Regions from separate parts of the Clostridium intestinale genome, predicted to be linked through region 2. Evidence: a T-box and tRNA genes for the amino acid it is inferred to sense, from the RefSeq annotation. Region 2 holds a T-box; the other holds one or more tRNA genes.
The links. A T-box is a leader RNA that pairs with one kind of tRNA and senses whether it is charged. The one in region 2 lies ahead of leuS (leucine--tRNA ligase), so its partner is inferred to be a tRNA-Leu.
Positions count from the first base shown of each region.

Region 1 (8,076 bases), 1.8 Mb from region 2:
CTAGAGTTCTTTCATAACAACCTATAGAACTTCTGTGGATTATATAAGGAGTTTTCTTTTCTCCATCTTTATCAACATAAGTCATCTGGAATCTTTCAGCAATAGCAAAGTCAATTTGAACTGTTATTATAGTATCTTCTTTACCATGAACATTCTTAAATTGAATATCTAGCTTAGGACCATAGAAAGCAGCTTCATCATCAGCTTCATAAAAATCAATATTTAGATGATTTAAAATATCTCTCATTAAGTTTTGAGTTTTTTCCCAAGCTTCAGGGTCATCTATATATTTTTCTTTATTTTTTGGATCCCATTTAGAGAATCTATAAGTTATATCATCTTGAATTCCTAAAGTTGTCATTACATATTTTATTAAATCTACAACTCCTTTAAATTCATCTTCTAATTGTTCAGGTGTAACTATTAAGTGACCATCAGCTAAAGTAAATTGTCTAACTCTTATAAGTCCATGCATTTCACCAGAAGCTTCATTTCTAAATAAAGTAGAAGTTTCTGCATATCTTTTAGGTAGATCTCTATAGCTGTGTTGTTCAGCATTGTAGATTGTATATTGGAACGGACAAGTCATAGGTCTTAAACCAAAAACCTCAACATCATTTTCTTCATCACCTAAAACAAACATACCATCTTTATAATGATCCCAGTGACCAGATATTTTGTAAAGATCACTTTTTGCCATTAAAGGTGTTTTAGTTAACAAATAACCTCTTTTTTCTTCTTCATCTTCAATCCATCTTTGAAGAACTTGAATTATTTTAGCTCCTTTAGGCATTAATAGTGGAAGCCCTTGACCTACATTTTCATTAGTAGTGAATATTCCAAGCTCCCTACCAAGTTTGTTATGATCTCTTCTTTTAGCTTCTTCCAAAGCCTCTAAGTGAGCATCTAACTCAGATTTTTTAGGGAAGGCAGTAGCATAAACTCTAGATAACATCTTGTTTTTTTCGTTTCCTCTCCAGTAAGCTCCAGCAGATCTGATTAATTTAACTGCTTTAACTGTCTTAGTGGATAAAAGATGAGGACCAGCACAAAGGTCTACAAATTCTCCTTGCTTATAGAAAGATATAACCTCATCTTCAGGAAGATCGTTTATAAGTTCTATTTTATAAGGTTCATTTTTTTCTTCCATTAGTTTTAAAGCTTCTGTTCTTGGAAGTTCAAACTTTTCTATTTTTAAATCTTCTTTAGCTATTTTAGCTATTTCTTTTTCTATTTTGTCTAACTCATCTTGAGAAAAGTTTCCATCTTTATCGAAATCATAATAGAAACCATTTTCTATAGAAGGTCCTATAGCCAGTTTTGTGTCTGGATACAATCTTTTAACTGCTTGAGCTAACATATGAGAAGCAGTGTGTCTAAAAGCAGCTTTCCCTTCTTCGGAGTCAAATGTGCATATACTTAGTTCAACATCCTCATTAACTACATAACGTAAATCAACCACATTTCCATTAACAAGACCACAACATGCAGCTCTAGCTAAACCTTCACTGATACTTTTAGCTATTTCATAGACTGACAAACCAGATTCAAGTTCTTTTATAGATCCATCTTTTAAAGTAATTTTAACCATTTTATTTTATATCTCCTTTCAAATTTAAATAACAAAAAAACTCCCGTCCCAATAAAAATAAAGGGACGAGAGTATTAATTCCCGCGGTTCCACCCTAAATTGCTAACTAATAGCCACTTAAGAAAATCGTAACGTGATTATAACGGACTTTATTAGGGTCACTCAGAGGTGGTTTTCAGCTGAACATATTTAAAGATACTCACACCAATGTATCTTCTCTCTGAAAATATAAAAAAGCTTACTCTTCTCATCATAGAATTTCAATATTGTTTTAGATAATTATAGTTTTAAAAATTTTGTATGTCAATAGATTAGAAAAATTAAAAGCAATCTTTTATAGATTGTCTCATATAATAAATCATATAATTACTGGAGGAAGAAATATTGATTCTTTTAAGAGGGCTAGTAGCTGGTGTATTTACAATAATACTTAATTTTTTACTATCTAAGTATAGAGAGTTAGTAATATTATATATACCAAACTTCACTAAAAAGTATATATATGAAGATTTAGAAGAAAAGTATAGCAGCTATTTAATTGTATATTATTTAATGGCGTGGTTAATATATCTAGTGTTATTTTTGATAATAGTTAATTTTTTTGATTTGATTGGATTAAATGCAGGGTTTGATATGATGAACACCATGGTTGTAAGGAAAGAATATTGGATATTTCCAGCGTTAATCTTTTCTCTACATCTCTCAAACATAATAGTTAAAAGACTTTTTAAAGCAATACTAGAAGAATCTTATGAAGAATTTATAATTTTTATGTTCTGTAAACAAAGATGTTTTACTTTAAAGGAAATGATAATAAGAATATATTTTAGCTCTAAGATATATAGGATTTATTCTAAAGTTATACTTATTGTATTGTCAGTGTATATCTTTTTAGGTATGCTTTATTATTCAAATATAAATGATCAAGGTATCATTATTAATAATTACCTTTCAATATTAGAAAAAAAGTATAGTTATGATGATATAGGAATTATAGTTGAAGAATATAGCTGGAAGGAGCATAAGTTTACTCTAGTGTTTAAGGATGGATCCATATGGAATAGTTCAGGAATACTAACAAGTTCTAAATCGGAAGAAAATTATAAATTAATGAAGAGTATAGAGGATAAAAGTGAAGTGAAAGCTATAGAATTGAAATAAATATTTTAATATTATATATAGATGGTATTAAAATCAATGTCGAAAAATAATTGATAGAAAGTTGTTTCAAATATATTGACGAATTATGGTGAAAAATATATAATTTAACTATACAAAAGATAATTAATAAATACTAAAGAATACGTGTATAAAATACTATATTAAATTTAATAAAAAAACTAATGAAGGATCAAGATCGGTGGTTATTATATAAGATAATCACCGATTTATAATTTTTCCATTAAATTAGTAAATTTTTTATTGATTTCTTGTTAAATACATGTATAATATTAAATGTAGAAGTTGCAGATGTGGCGGAATTGGCAGACGCACTAGACTTAGGATCTAGCGCCTACGGCGTGGGGGTTCGACTCCCTTCATCTGCACCAAATATGCGGAAGTGACTCAATGGTAGAGTGTCACCTTGCCAAGGTGAAAGTTGCGGGTTCGAATCCCGTCTTCCGCTCCAAAAAAAGAAACAGCTAAAGCTGTTTCTTTTTTTTACGATAATTTTAATGCTAATTGAGCTAATTTCAAATCTTCTAACATTTCGTAGGTGTAAAAGTAATTGCCCATAAGATAGAATACAATATCCTCTTTTAGGTAACCTTCTTTATATAACTTTAAACTTTTAGTTAGTTTTTTAAAGGAGTTATTGGAGATGTTAAGAATATTTGATAACTCATAGACCGTATAATATTCTTTTGGTAATATATTTAAAAGCTTATTCTGTAACTCTAACTTATACTTAAGGTCTGTTTCCTCACATCTATGTGGACCATTTTTACCTCGATGATGCTCTTGACATAGATATTTATAATTTAGAGGGAAGTCTAATCCACCTTCACTTCTGTGAACAATGTGATGAATATCAGCTTTTTTTCCACAAATCTCACAATAATACAATCAACTAACACCTTCCTATTCAAAATATTTTATTTACTAATATTATATGATATTGGGAGTAAAAGTTCAATCTATAGAAGTGAATATGAAAATATGAACATTAAAGATTGGATAGGATGAACTAAAAGTAATTGGAGAGCTTGAAATAGGGTAAATAATACTATATACTAAAGTTATAGATATATTAAAAATGAGGGTGATGAATTTGAGGATGCAATTTAATTCATTTGACTACTGGAAAGAACAGATAAACAAAAGCAGAACTATAAGAGGTCATGTATTTGTAGATGAACCTATAAATAAGAAAACTGTATATCTCCATAGCCTTATTTTTTGTAAAAATACTGGTATAGAGAATGTATGGGCACCATTTCCAAATGCTAAAGCATTATTAGGATATATACAATATTCTTTTTTGCAGGAAGCCTTTTATAAGTGGATATACAGCAGGGAAGAAAAGATCAACTTTATTCCATACAATACAACCGAAGAAGTGATTAGTAAAGCTGCTAGAGATAAAAAAATAACAAGTAAAGAAGAAAATAATATGAGAAGGCATTTAAATATGATAAAAAAATGCTGGGATTTAAGTGAAGATAGAATTCTTTTAGAACTTAGAAAATTCTCCATAGATTTTAATAAGACGTGGCTAGGGGACAATACTGAGTTCATATATTTAAAGACTTTTTCTAAAGCTGAGGACTTGGGATCTTTTGTATTAGAAACTGGGAAATTATTAAATACTGATAATAAAATTGAGGATAAAATAGGCATGGATGAAAACAATTTCATAAGAGTCTGTAAAACAGCATCTTCTATTAAAAAGAGTGGAGAAGAGCTTAAGGACATCCTAGCTAAAAAGCTTACTGAAATATTATAAAAAACTTGACATTTATTTTATGAGTAAATATAATAAACAATGTGAGTTGCGTCTTTAGCTCAGCTGGATAGAGCAACGCCCTTCTAAGGCGTGGGCCAGGGGTTCGAATCCCTTAAGACGCACCAGTTTTTTTTGGGATGTCGCCAAGCGGTAAGGCACCGCACTTTGACTGCGGTATTCGTAGGTTCAAATCCTGCCATCCCAGCCAAAAAAACTTGACAAGATTATGCATAATATGTATAATAATTCTTGTGTTATTGCGGGTGTAGCTCAATGGTAGAGCCCTAGCCTTCCAAGCTAGTTACGTGGGTTCGATTCCCATCACCCGCTCCATTTTATGCACCATTAGCTCAGTTGGTAGAGCACCTGACTCTTAATCAGGGTGTCCCCGGTTCGAACCCGTGATGGTGCACCAGAAAAGAACTATGTTAACATAGTTCTTTTTTTGTTGTCTTAAATTATATCTATTTCATCCAATAATTGTTTCAATGATACTAATATGTTAAAATATACGTAATGCAATTCCAAAATGAACTTAAATAGGAGTGATATAATGTTTAGTCCAGAGGAAATACAATCTTTAAATGAATTAGAGTTCCTACTATATAACTACATAAGTAAAAATAAAGATAAAGTTATATATATGAGAATAAGAGATTTAGCTGATGAAGTTCATGTATCAACAACAACAATATTGAGATTTTGCAAAAAAATGAATTGTAATGGATTTGCAGAGTTTAAAGTTAAACTAAAGATGTTTATTGAGGAAGAAGAAGGCAAACTTTTAAATGATGATAAAAGCACTTTTATAGAATTTATGAATAGAGCAGCAACAAAGGATTTTGAGGATTCAATGAAAATGGCTTGTGATGCAATATACAAGTCAAGTAATTTATTAATTATAGGAATAGGGAATTCAGGAGCTATTGCTACTTATGGTTCTCGTTATTTTGCATCTTTAAATAAATTTGCAGTATATATAGATGATCCATTTTATCCTGTAAGCGGAGAATACTTAGATAATGGGGTAACAATTGCTTTATCAGTATCAGGGGAAACTCCTACTATAATAAATCATGTAACAAGATTAAAGAAAAAAAATAGTACTATTATAAGTATAACAAATAGTAAAAGTTGTACTTTAGCTCAGATGTCTGATATAAACATATCCTATTATGTGCAGTATGAAACTTATAAGTACTTTGATATAACAACTCAATTACCTGTAATGTATATATTAGAAACATTAGCAAAGCGTGTATTTAATTTAACTCAAAAGGATAAAAATAAGCAACTATAATAAAAAACAACTTGTTTTTTTAAGGTAACTTATTTTTAGGTAAAAAACTAGTTTTTTTAACCCTTAAAACCATTTACAAATGTTTTGGAAACGAATACTATAGTGGTGAGAGGGGGAGATCAGAATGATATATAGAAAGCTTGATGAATTTAGTCCCGATTTCTTATGGGGATCTGCGTCAGCAGCATATCAAGTAGAAGGAGCATGGAACGAAGATGGTAAAGGACCATCCGTATGGGATGAGTATGTTAGAATTCCCGGTACTACATATAAAGATACCAATGGAGATGTAGCAGTAGATCATTACCATAGATATAAAGAGGATGTTAAGCTTATGGCTGACATGGGATTAAAGGCTTATAGATTTTCGATAGCTTGGAGTCGTATATTTCCTCAAGGTAATGGCGAGGTAAATGAAGAAGGTTTAAAATTTTATGATAATTTGATAAATGAATTAATACAATATAATATAGAACCTATCATAACTATTTACCATTGGGATTTACCACAAGGTTTGCAAGATCAATACGGAGGATGGGAGTCAAGAAAAATAATTGATGATTTTAATGAATATTGTATAGCTCTATATAAGAGATATGGGGATAGAGTTAAGTATTGGGTAACATTAAATGAACAAAATGTTTTTATAACTCATGGATATGAGAAAGCTGTACACCCACCGAAAGTTACTGATAAAAAAAGAATGTATGAAGCAAACCATATTGCAAGTTTAGCGAATGCTAAAGCTATTCAATCTTTTAGAAAATATGTGCCAAATGGAAAGATTGGACCAAGCTTTGCATTTTCACCAATATATGCGTTTAGCTCAAAACCAGAAGATGTACTAGCATTAGAAAATGTTGAGGAAATAAGTAATTATTGGTGGCTCGATGTGTATTGTTGGGGAGAATACCCTAAAATAGCATGGAAATATTTAAATAAATTAGGACTAGCACCAACTATAGAAGATGGGGATATAGAGTTATTAAAAGCAGGAAAACCAGATTTTATGGGAGTTAATTATTATAGAAGTGGAACAGTTGAAATGAATCCTTTAGAAGGTGGAGTTGAAGAAGCTGTTGCAAAGATGAATACTACTGGGAAAAAAGGTACTACTGCTGAAAGTGGCGTTCCTGGAGTATTTAAAAGTAAAAACAATCCTTATCTAGAAGCTACGAATTGGGATTGGGAAATCGATCCACAAGGGCTAAGAATTGGAGTGAGGAGATTGACAAATAGATACAAATTGCCTATACTTATAACTGAGAACGGTTTAGGTGAATTCGATACTCTTGAAAATGACAATGTAAACGATGACTACAGAATAGAGTATATAAAAAAACATATAGAAGCATGTCAAGAAGCTATAACTGATGGAGTTGAATTAATAGGATACTGCACATGGTCTTTCACAGACTTATTGAGTTGGTTAAATGGGTACCAAAAGCGTTATGGATTCGTGTATGTAGATAGAGATGAAAATGATGAAAAAGACCTAAGAAGAATAAAGAAAAAGAGCTTTCATTGGTACAAGAATGTAATAAAAACAAATGGTCAGCAATTATAATTTATATATCGAAAGGGGTTTTTATTATGAAAAAAATCTTATTAGTATGCGCAGCAGGCATGTCAACAAGTCTTTTAGTTAATAAAATGAACAATGCTGCAAAAGAAAAGGGGGTGGAAGTAGAAATAACAGCTCTGCCAGTATCAGAAGCAGATAAGCTTACTGATGAAGTGGACATAGTGCTTTTAGGACCACAAGTTCGCTTTCAAAAGCCACAAGTTGATGCTTTAGTTAAGGGAAGAATTCCTGTTGAAGTTATCGACATGAGACTTTATGGAACTATGAATGGAAAAGCTGTTTTAGAAAATGCATTATCAAAAATCTAAGAACTTATAATTGGGTAAATTATTTAAACTAATCTTAAAGATTAGAATGATGGAGGGGATCAAATTGAATAAACTTGAAGCTGTAATGGAAAGATTACTAGTTCCAATAGCTACTAAACTTAATGCGCAAAGACATGTATGTGCCGTACGTGATGCGTTCATATTAACTTTCCCGATTACTATGGCGGGAGCAATAATAGTATTATTAAACTTCGTTGTTTTGTCACCAGATGGATTTATAGCTAGCTTACTACATTTAGGTGATATATTCCCTAACTTAAGCTCAGCACAAGCAATATTCTCACCAGTTTTAAGAGGATCTAATGATATATTAGCTCTTATGAT
Region 1 covers NZ_CP121166.1:2,986,709-2,994,784, reverse strand. The annotation lists gene thrS (threonine--tRNA ligase) at 1-1,591, opposite strand, end outside; T-box leader at 1,650-1,854, opposite strand; gene P8F83_RS15380 (hypothetical protein) at 1,976-2,752, shown strand; tRNA gene P8F83_RS15375 (tRNA-Leu) at 3,058-3,141, shown strand; tRNA gene P8F83_RS15370 (tRNA-Gly) at 3,147-3,221, shown strand; gene P8F83_RS15365 (HNH endonuclease) at 3,254-3,658, opposite strand; gene P8F83_RS15360 (hypothetical protein) at 3,870-4,538, shown strand; tRNA gene P8F83_RS15355 (tRNA-Arg) at 4,587-4,663, shown strand; tRNA gene P8F83_RS15350 (tRNA-Gln) at 4,672-4,746, shown strand; tRNA gene P8F83_RS15345 (tRNA-Gly) at 4,798-4,871, shown strand; tRNA gene P8F83_RS15340 (tRNA-Lys) at 4,878-4,953, shown strand; gene P8F83_RS15335 (MurR/RpiR family transcriptional regulator) at 5,092-5,838, shown strand; gene P8F83_RS15330 (glycoside hydrolase family 1 protein) at 5,963-7,405, shown strand; gene P8F83_RS15325 (PTS sugar transporter subunit IIB) at 7,432-7,731, shown strand; gene P8F83_RS15320 (PTS sugar transporter subunit IIC) at 7,796-8,076, shown strand, end outside.
Region 1: it encodes a tRNA-Leu, which carries the amino acid that the T-box ahead of leuS (leucine--tRNA ligase) is inferred to sense. The anticodon was not compared.

Region 2 (8,076 bases):
TTAATATAAGATCATTAATCATAATATATAAGATACAAGTAATTGACATTATAGTTAGAATGGAAGTGATTATGTGCTTTTTGATAGAGCATATTATATAGATAAAATAAGAGAGTATAATAAAAAAATCAAATGTGAAAAAATTAATAAATTTGAAGTTTCTAAAATTGACGGATTAAAAGGAATAATTCCTCATTATCTTTATGAATTAAATGAGGAGATAGAAGAATCTATTATAGAATTAAGCGATAATACTAAGACATGGATGCGATTAACTCCATTAGAAATAGAAGGCTGCTATGAAAGTATAAAAAGAGCAAAAGGAACTGTTGGAGTAGTAGGATTAGGACTTGGATATTTTATTCAAGAGATATTAAAAAAGAAGGAAGTTAAAAATATAACTGTATATGAAACTTCAAAAGATGTTATAGAAATTTATAAACATAATTTTGGAGAAGATGATAAAATAGAAATAATACAAGAAGATGCTTTTAAAAGTCAATCAAGAAATTTTGATTTCTTTTTTGTTGATATTTATGAATATAAATTGACTTCTAAAATAGCTGAGGATTATAAATTTTTTAATGAACTTCACGATATAAAGGAATATTCTTTCTGGGGGGTTGAAAGGTTTCTGTTAAGTTGTACTATGGAGGATTTAATGCATTTATGTATTCCAGAAGAATGGATGGATATGGCAAGAGATTTATACGATAAATTTAATGATTCCTATTACTTTAACCAGTTTAAACCGCTAGACTATAAAGAGATAGAGAAATTATTAAATGCCTTTGAGCGAATATTATAAAATTATTGGAGAATAAGCTGTGGAGAACTATTGGGGGGGATTAAGTAAATGGAGAAAGTAGTTAAAGTAAAAGATGTAGTGATTGGAGAGGGTTTACCTAAAATATGCGTTCCAATGGTTGGTGAAAGTCTTTCTGAGCTTTTAGAAGAAGCAAATTATCTAAAAGATTTAGATGTAGATATAGTTGAGTGGAGAGTAGATTTTTTTGAGCATGTTAGTGATATAGAAAAAGTAAAACAAGCTTTAAAAGAAATTAGAGAAGTATTAAGTTCTAAACCTATTATATTTACATTCCGTAGCAAAAAAGAAGGCGGACAAAAAGAGGTTAGTTCAGAATTTTATGTTGAATTAAATAAAACAGCAGTAGAAACAAAACTTATTGATGTAATTGATGTTGAATTATTTAATGAAGAAAAAGATGTTAAAACATTAATTGAAGTAGCTCATTTAAATAATATAGCAGTTATAATATCAAATCACGATTTTGATAAAACTCCAGCTAAGGAAGAAATAATAGCACGTCTTCGTAAAGCAGAGAAGCTAGGTGGAGATATTCCTAAAATAGCTGTTATGCCTACTTGTACTGAGGATGTAATCACTTTATTAGATGCAACAAGAATAGTTAAGGAACAGTATATTGAGGGACCTATAATTACGATGTCTATGGCAGGAAAAGGTGTAATAAGTAGAGTTTCTGGAGAATTATTTGGGTCAGCTTTAACTTTTGGAGCCGTTAAAAAGGTTTCTGCACCAGGACAAATATCACTAGTTGATTTACGTAATATAATTGAAGTATTTCACAATAATTTATAATATATATGAAAAAGCAGTAAGGATTAAGCCCTACTGCTTTAACTTTATTTAACAACTATATTTACAAGTCTTCCTTTTATAACTATTACTTTAACAACATTTTTACCATCAATAGCAGCTACTACTTGTGAGTTAGCTAAAGCCTCAGCTTTAATTTCTTCCTCACCTAATCCAGAAGCAATATTTATTTTAGCTTTAATTTTTCCATTGATTTGAATAGCTATTTCAATCTCATCTTTAACTAAAGCTTTTGGATCAAAAGCTGGCCATGATTGGTTAAATATTGAGTAAGAATTACCTAATAGTGACCATTGTTCTTCAGCAAAGTGAGGAACAAATGGTGCTAATAATTTTAAATAATCGTCTAAAGCTTCTTTTAAGAAGGATGAATTCATATCACTTTCTTGAGTGTACTTAGAAAGTGCATTTACAAATTCCATCATTCTAGCTATAGCTGTGTTAAATTGAAGTTTATCTGTATCTTCTGTTACTGATTTTATAGTATTATGTCTCCAGAAGTTTAATTCTTTTTCTGCTTTATCTAAAGTAGTTTTGGAATCTTTATTAGCTTCTATAAATTCTCTTGAAGTTTCTAGGACTCTTTCAATTCTTTCAACAAATCTATTTACAGATTTTATTCCATCGTCGCTCCAAGCGCCACCTTCAGTATATGCAAAACCAAACATCAAGTACATTCTAAATACGTCTGCACCGTATTGTTTTATATAATCATCTGGAGATATAGTATTTCCTTTTGATTTACTCATTTTAAGGCCATCTGGTCCAAGTATAAGACCTTGATGAGTTAAGCTTAAGAATGGTTCATCAAAATTTATATATCCCATATCTCTTAAAGCTTTAGTAACAAATCTTGCATATAATAGATGCATACATGCATGTTCAGGTCCACCTACATATTTATCTACAGGAAGCATTTTGTTAATCATATCTGTATCAAATGCTTTTTCAGAATTATGAGCGTCTGCATATCTTAAATAATAGAAAGATGAACAAACGAATGTATCTAAAGTATCAGCTTCTCTTTTAGCGGCTCCACCACAACAAGGACAAGTCGTATTTATAAAATCCTCATTTTTAGCAAGTGGTGACTTTCCATCTGGAGCAAATTCTACATCATAAGGAAGCATAACAGGAAGATCTTTTTCAGGTACTGGAACAGTTCCACACTTTTCACAATGGATCATTGGAATAGGTGATCCCCAGTATCTTTGTCTAGATACTAACCAGTCTCTTAATCTGTAGTTAACTTTTTGTTCTCCAAGATTGTTTTTATCTAGTTTCTCAACTAGCTTAACCTTAGCTTCTTCTGTTGTTAAACCATCAAATTCTTCTGAATTTACAAGCTTTCCATATTCACAATAAGGAAGTTCTTTAGAATCTCCATTTTTAGCTACGATTACCCTTTCTATAGGTAACTCAAACTTTGTAGCAAAAGCAAAGTCTCTTTCATCATGAGCAGGAACAGCCATAACAGCTCCTGTACCATAAGTAGCTAAAACATAATCTCCAACCCATACAGGAACAGTTCTTCCGTTAATAGGATTTATAGCATATGAACCAGTAAATACACCAGTTTTTTCTCTAGAAATTGATTGTCTTTCTATATCAGATTGCTTTTTAGCAGCTTCTTTATAAGCTTCTACAGCTTCTTTTTGATCAGCTGTTGTGATTTCATCAACCAATGGATTTTCAGGAGCTAAAACTACATAAGTAACTCCGAATAAAGTATCAACTCTTGTAGTAAATACATCAAAGCTTAAATCTGAATCCTTCATATTAAAAGTAACTTGTGCACCAGTAGATTTTCCTATCCAGTGTTTTTGCATTGCTACTGTTTTTTCTGGCCAATCTAAGGTATCTAATTTTTCTAATAATTCATCAGCATAATCAGTGATTTTTAAGAACCATTGAGTTAAGTCTTTTTTAGTTACCTCAGTTGAACATCTTTCACAGGCACCATCAACAACTTGCTCATTTGCAAGAACTGTATTACAAGATGGACACCAGTTAACAGGAGCCTTTTTTCTGTAAGCTAACCCTTTTTCATAAAGTTTTAAAAATAACCATTGAGTCCATTTATAATAATCAGGCTGGCAAGTTACAACTTCACTTTCCCAGTTAAACATAGCGCCCATAGCTTTAAGTTGCTTTTCCATAGTTTCTATGTTTTTTACAGTTGAATCCTTAGGATGTATTCCAGTTTTTATAGCATAGTTTTCTGCTGGTAAACCAAAAGCATCAAAGCCCATTGGTTGAAATACATTATATCCATTCATCTTTTTAAATCTAGCCCAGCTATCTACTGGTCCATAATTAAACCAATGCCCTGCATGAAGCTGACTGCCTGATGGATAAGAGAACATCTCAAGGACATATAACTTCTTATCTAAATTTTCTTTATCAAACTCATATAATTTTGTTTCTTCCCACTTATCTTGCCATTTCTTATCAATGGAAGTTCCGTAGTTTCCCATAGTATTTTCCTCCTTAAACAATAAAAGATAAAAAAATAAAAACCCATCATCTCATAAAAAATTAAGAGACGAAAGGTTAAGTTCCGCGGTACCACTCTTGTTGAAATAAAATTAATTATTTCCACTTGAAACTTTAACGCAGTTAACGTCTTTGCTTTTCACAAAGAAACTCCTAGACAAGTTCATATTTATTCATTACTGTTTTGCACCAAACAACAGCTCTCTAAATAAATGAAATAAAATATTACTACTTCTAATCAATGCTTTAAAATATTACATTATCGTTATTATATTCTATTACAGAATTTAAATCAAGAAATTCCTTTATAAAGATATTTAATAGCAAAAAGAATTAAAGGATAGTATAATATTAAAAATGAATACTGGAGGAGTAATATGAATTTTTTAGGAAATTTAGTTTGGATAATATTTGGGGGATTAATTCATAGTATAGGTTGGCTTTTAATAGGAGCATTGTGGTGTTTAACTATTATTGGGATACCTATAGGAGTTCAATGCTTTAAGATGGCATCTCTTCAGCTTGCACCCTTTGGAAAAGATGTTATTACAGTAGATAATGGAGGGGGAAGTTTAATTGCAAACATATTTTGGTTAATATTTGGTGGACTAGAGCTTGCTATAGGAAATGTCATTTCAGGTGTAATAATGTGTGCAACTATTGTTGGAATTCCTTTTGGACTACAGTTTTTTAAAATGGCGTCATTAAGTTTGATGCCTTTTGGGAAAGAAATCAGATAATATTAATAAGGCTATTACAAATTTAATTTGTAATGGTCTTTTTGTTTTTAAGAGAGAATTGCTTTAAATAGTAAAACTAAACATTAGGCTAAAAGTTAATAATATTAGGTGGAAGATGGGGCCCAACATGAGGCCCAAGACAAGGCCCAAGATAAGGTGATTATAGAAATAAAATCTGGGTTAAAGAGTAAAAGTATGAAGAAGCCAAGGGAAGAAGCTCCTACAAGTTAGAAGTGCAGAAACTCAGAAGATCAGAAATTTAGAAACGTAGAAATTTAGAAATTTTTCTAATAAAATATGAAAAAACTAATATTCGTTGAGTTTATTATTTCTAGCTCTAAGTGAGGATTTAATATAAATCTTCAAATTTAATAATTTGTAATGGAATCTTAAGAATTACAAGGGTAACTTTGTAATTTTTTTTATTTAACATTTTAATAGAGCTAAATCAGCAGGGGGTGTTATAATAATGCTAGGAATTTTAAGGGGGATGCTAGTATGGAAAAATACAATGTTTTAGTAGTTGACGATGAGGTTGAAATAACGGATGCAATACAAATATATTTAGAGAATGAAGGATATAAAGTATTTAAAGCTTACGATGGATTAGATGCTTTAGACACACTAAATTCTGTGGACATACATCTAATAATAATGGATATAATGATGCCAAAACTAGATGGAATGAGAGCAACTTTAAAAATAAGAGAAAATAAAAATATTCCTATAATAATGCTTTCAGCAAAATCAAGGGATACAGATAAAATTTTAGGACTTAACATGGGAGCAGATGATTATATTACAAAACCCTTTAATCCTCTAGAACTTATAGCTAGAGTTAAATCTCAATTAAGAAGATATGTGAACCTTGGAAACTATGGAGGAGAGTCAAAGGAAATCCTTAGAGTAGGAGGCTTATATCTTAATAAGGAGACTAAAGAGTTTAAAGTTGATGAAGAGGATGTAAAGATAACTCCATTAGAATTTAAAATTTTAACTTTACTTATGGACAACCCAGGACGAGTTTTTCCTATAGAAGAAATTTACGAAAGAGTATGGAATGAACCTTCTTATAATGCAGATACAGTTACAGTTCACATAAGAAGAATTAGAGAAAAAATAGAAATAAATCCGAAAGAACCAAGATATTTAAAGGTGGTGTGGGGAATTGGCTATAAAATTGAAAGGCAGTAGAAAAGTTGGGGTTATATGTATAATATTATTTATTTCTTCAATTTTAATTGGGGGATATGCGATATTAGACATAAGAAATAACTGGTATATTTTAAAATTAAAAAATTATACAGAAGATGTTCAGTTTAAAAACATAATGGCAGAATACGTTGAAGCAGTTACTAGTTCTTATATTAGATATGGGGAGTCAAAAAGTAGCGAAAGATTTAACAAAGTGACTGAAAGTGATCTAAAGGAAAAAAGGGAGGAGTATGAAGAAAAATATACACAAGGAAAGGCGAATTTAAATCAAGCTTTAAACAATGGATACATTAGTGAAAATAGTTCAGATGAAAATTCTAATAGTTATTACAGCCTTCCAGATATAGGTAATATAAACGGGTATTTTGATGGATTAGATAAGCTGGAAACAACATATAAAATAGACGATGAAAACTTAAAAAAACAAATATTAGATGAAAGAACACAACAATATAATAACTACGATAGAATAATAGCAGATTCTAAAAACTTTCAATATGTACTTTATGAAAATAATAATGTAGTTAAAGCAAATATTGAAAAAGAATATCTAAATGATAATAATTTAGAAAAGATTATAAATAATTCACAATTTTATTTAATATTAGATGGAACAAAATTGGGGAATTTATTTCAAAATGTTGAGGGTACTTTTTCTCCTGACTATTTTATATATTATACAAGGCGGTATGAAGATATAAAAAACTATAAGCTAAAACTTTTATTATTTCTTCCAAGAGATTTATATTATGATGATACTATTAAATATATTTCAAACAGGTATGAAATGCAAAATGAGATGTATAAAGTAAAACTTATAATAATAGGATTATGTATATTTATAGCTCTAGTAACATTTGCGTATATAATTAAGTTTAGAAAAAAAGTGTTTATAAAATCTAATAATGCATATAAAGAAAAGCTTACTTATAGATTGTATAAGAAATTATGGCTAGAAATTAAGATATTAAATATATTAATCATTGTAGTAATGTCTATAATTATGTATGAATTTATTAAGGGTATATTGCTTTACTCTAGCGAAGATCTTATAATTCCAAGCATATTAATGTTATATTACATGTTTTTAACTTTAGGGTTAAGCTATGTTACTTTAATAAAAGAAATAGATGAAAAAGGATTAAAAAATATTATAAAGGAAACAAGCTTATTATATAAATTCTATTTGTTAATGAAAGAAACCTTTATAATAAAGAGTGTTGGATTTAAGATATCAATATTTAGTATAGCAACAATTATATTTATACTTTTTACTGCATTATCATTACCAATACTGACTTCAGGAGGTAATGGGATTTTTTTTCTTCTCTTTATGATAATTTATATAATTATGTATATATGCTCTATGGGATACTTTGTTTTCAATTTTACAGGAAGTTTTAACAAAATAGTCCTAGGAGCTCATAAGATATCACAAGGAGATCTTAATTATCAAATTGAAGGTAGTTCTATATCTGTTTTAGATGTATTAGCTAAGGATATTAATAATATGAGAAGTGGGCTTGGAAATGCTATTCAAAATGAAGTTAAAAGTGAAAGAATGAAAACTGAGCTTATAACTAATGTTTCTCATGATTTAAAAACTCCCTTGACCTCTATAATAAATTATGTGGATTTAATTAAAAAAGGTGATTTTACAAAGGAAGAAATTGAGGATTATATTAAGATAATAGATAGAAAATCTCAAAGGCTTAAAGTTTTAATTGAGGATTTATTTGAAGCTTCAAGTGCAGCTTCAGGTGAAATGGAGCTAAATATAGAAAAGCTAGATATTGTAGCTTTACTTAAACAATCTATTGCTGAGTTTGAGGAAAAAATAAAAATTAGCAAGTTAGATTTTAGAATAAATATACCTAATGAAAAAGTTTATGTTATGGTTGATGGTAAGAGGACTTGGAGAATATTTGAAAACCAAATATCTAATATATTAAAGTATTCTTTAGATAATACAAGGGTATATATAAA
Region 2 covers NZ_CP121166.1:67,141-75,216, forward strand. The annotation lists gene P8F83_RS00315 (polyamine aminopropyltransferase) at 74-808, shown strand; gene aroD (type I 3-dehydroquinate dehydratase) at 857-1,621, shown strand; gene leuS (leucine--tRNA ligase) at 1,666-4,116, opposite strand; T-box leader at 4,178-4,386, opposite strand; gene P8F83_RS00330 (YccF domain-containing protein) at 4,513-4,875, shown strand; gene P8F83_RS00335 (response regulator transcription factor) at 5,374-6,069, shown strand; gene P8F83_RS00340 (HAMP domain-containing sensor histidine kinase) at 6,044-8,076, shown strand, end outside.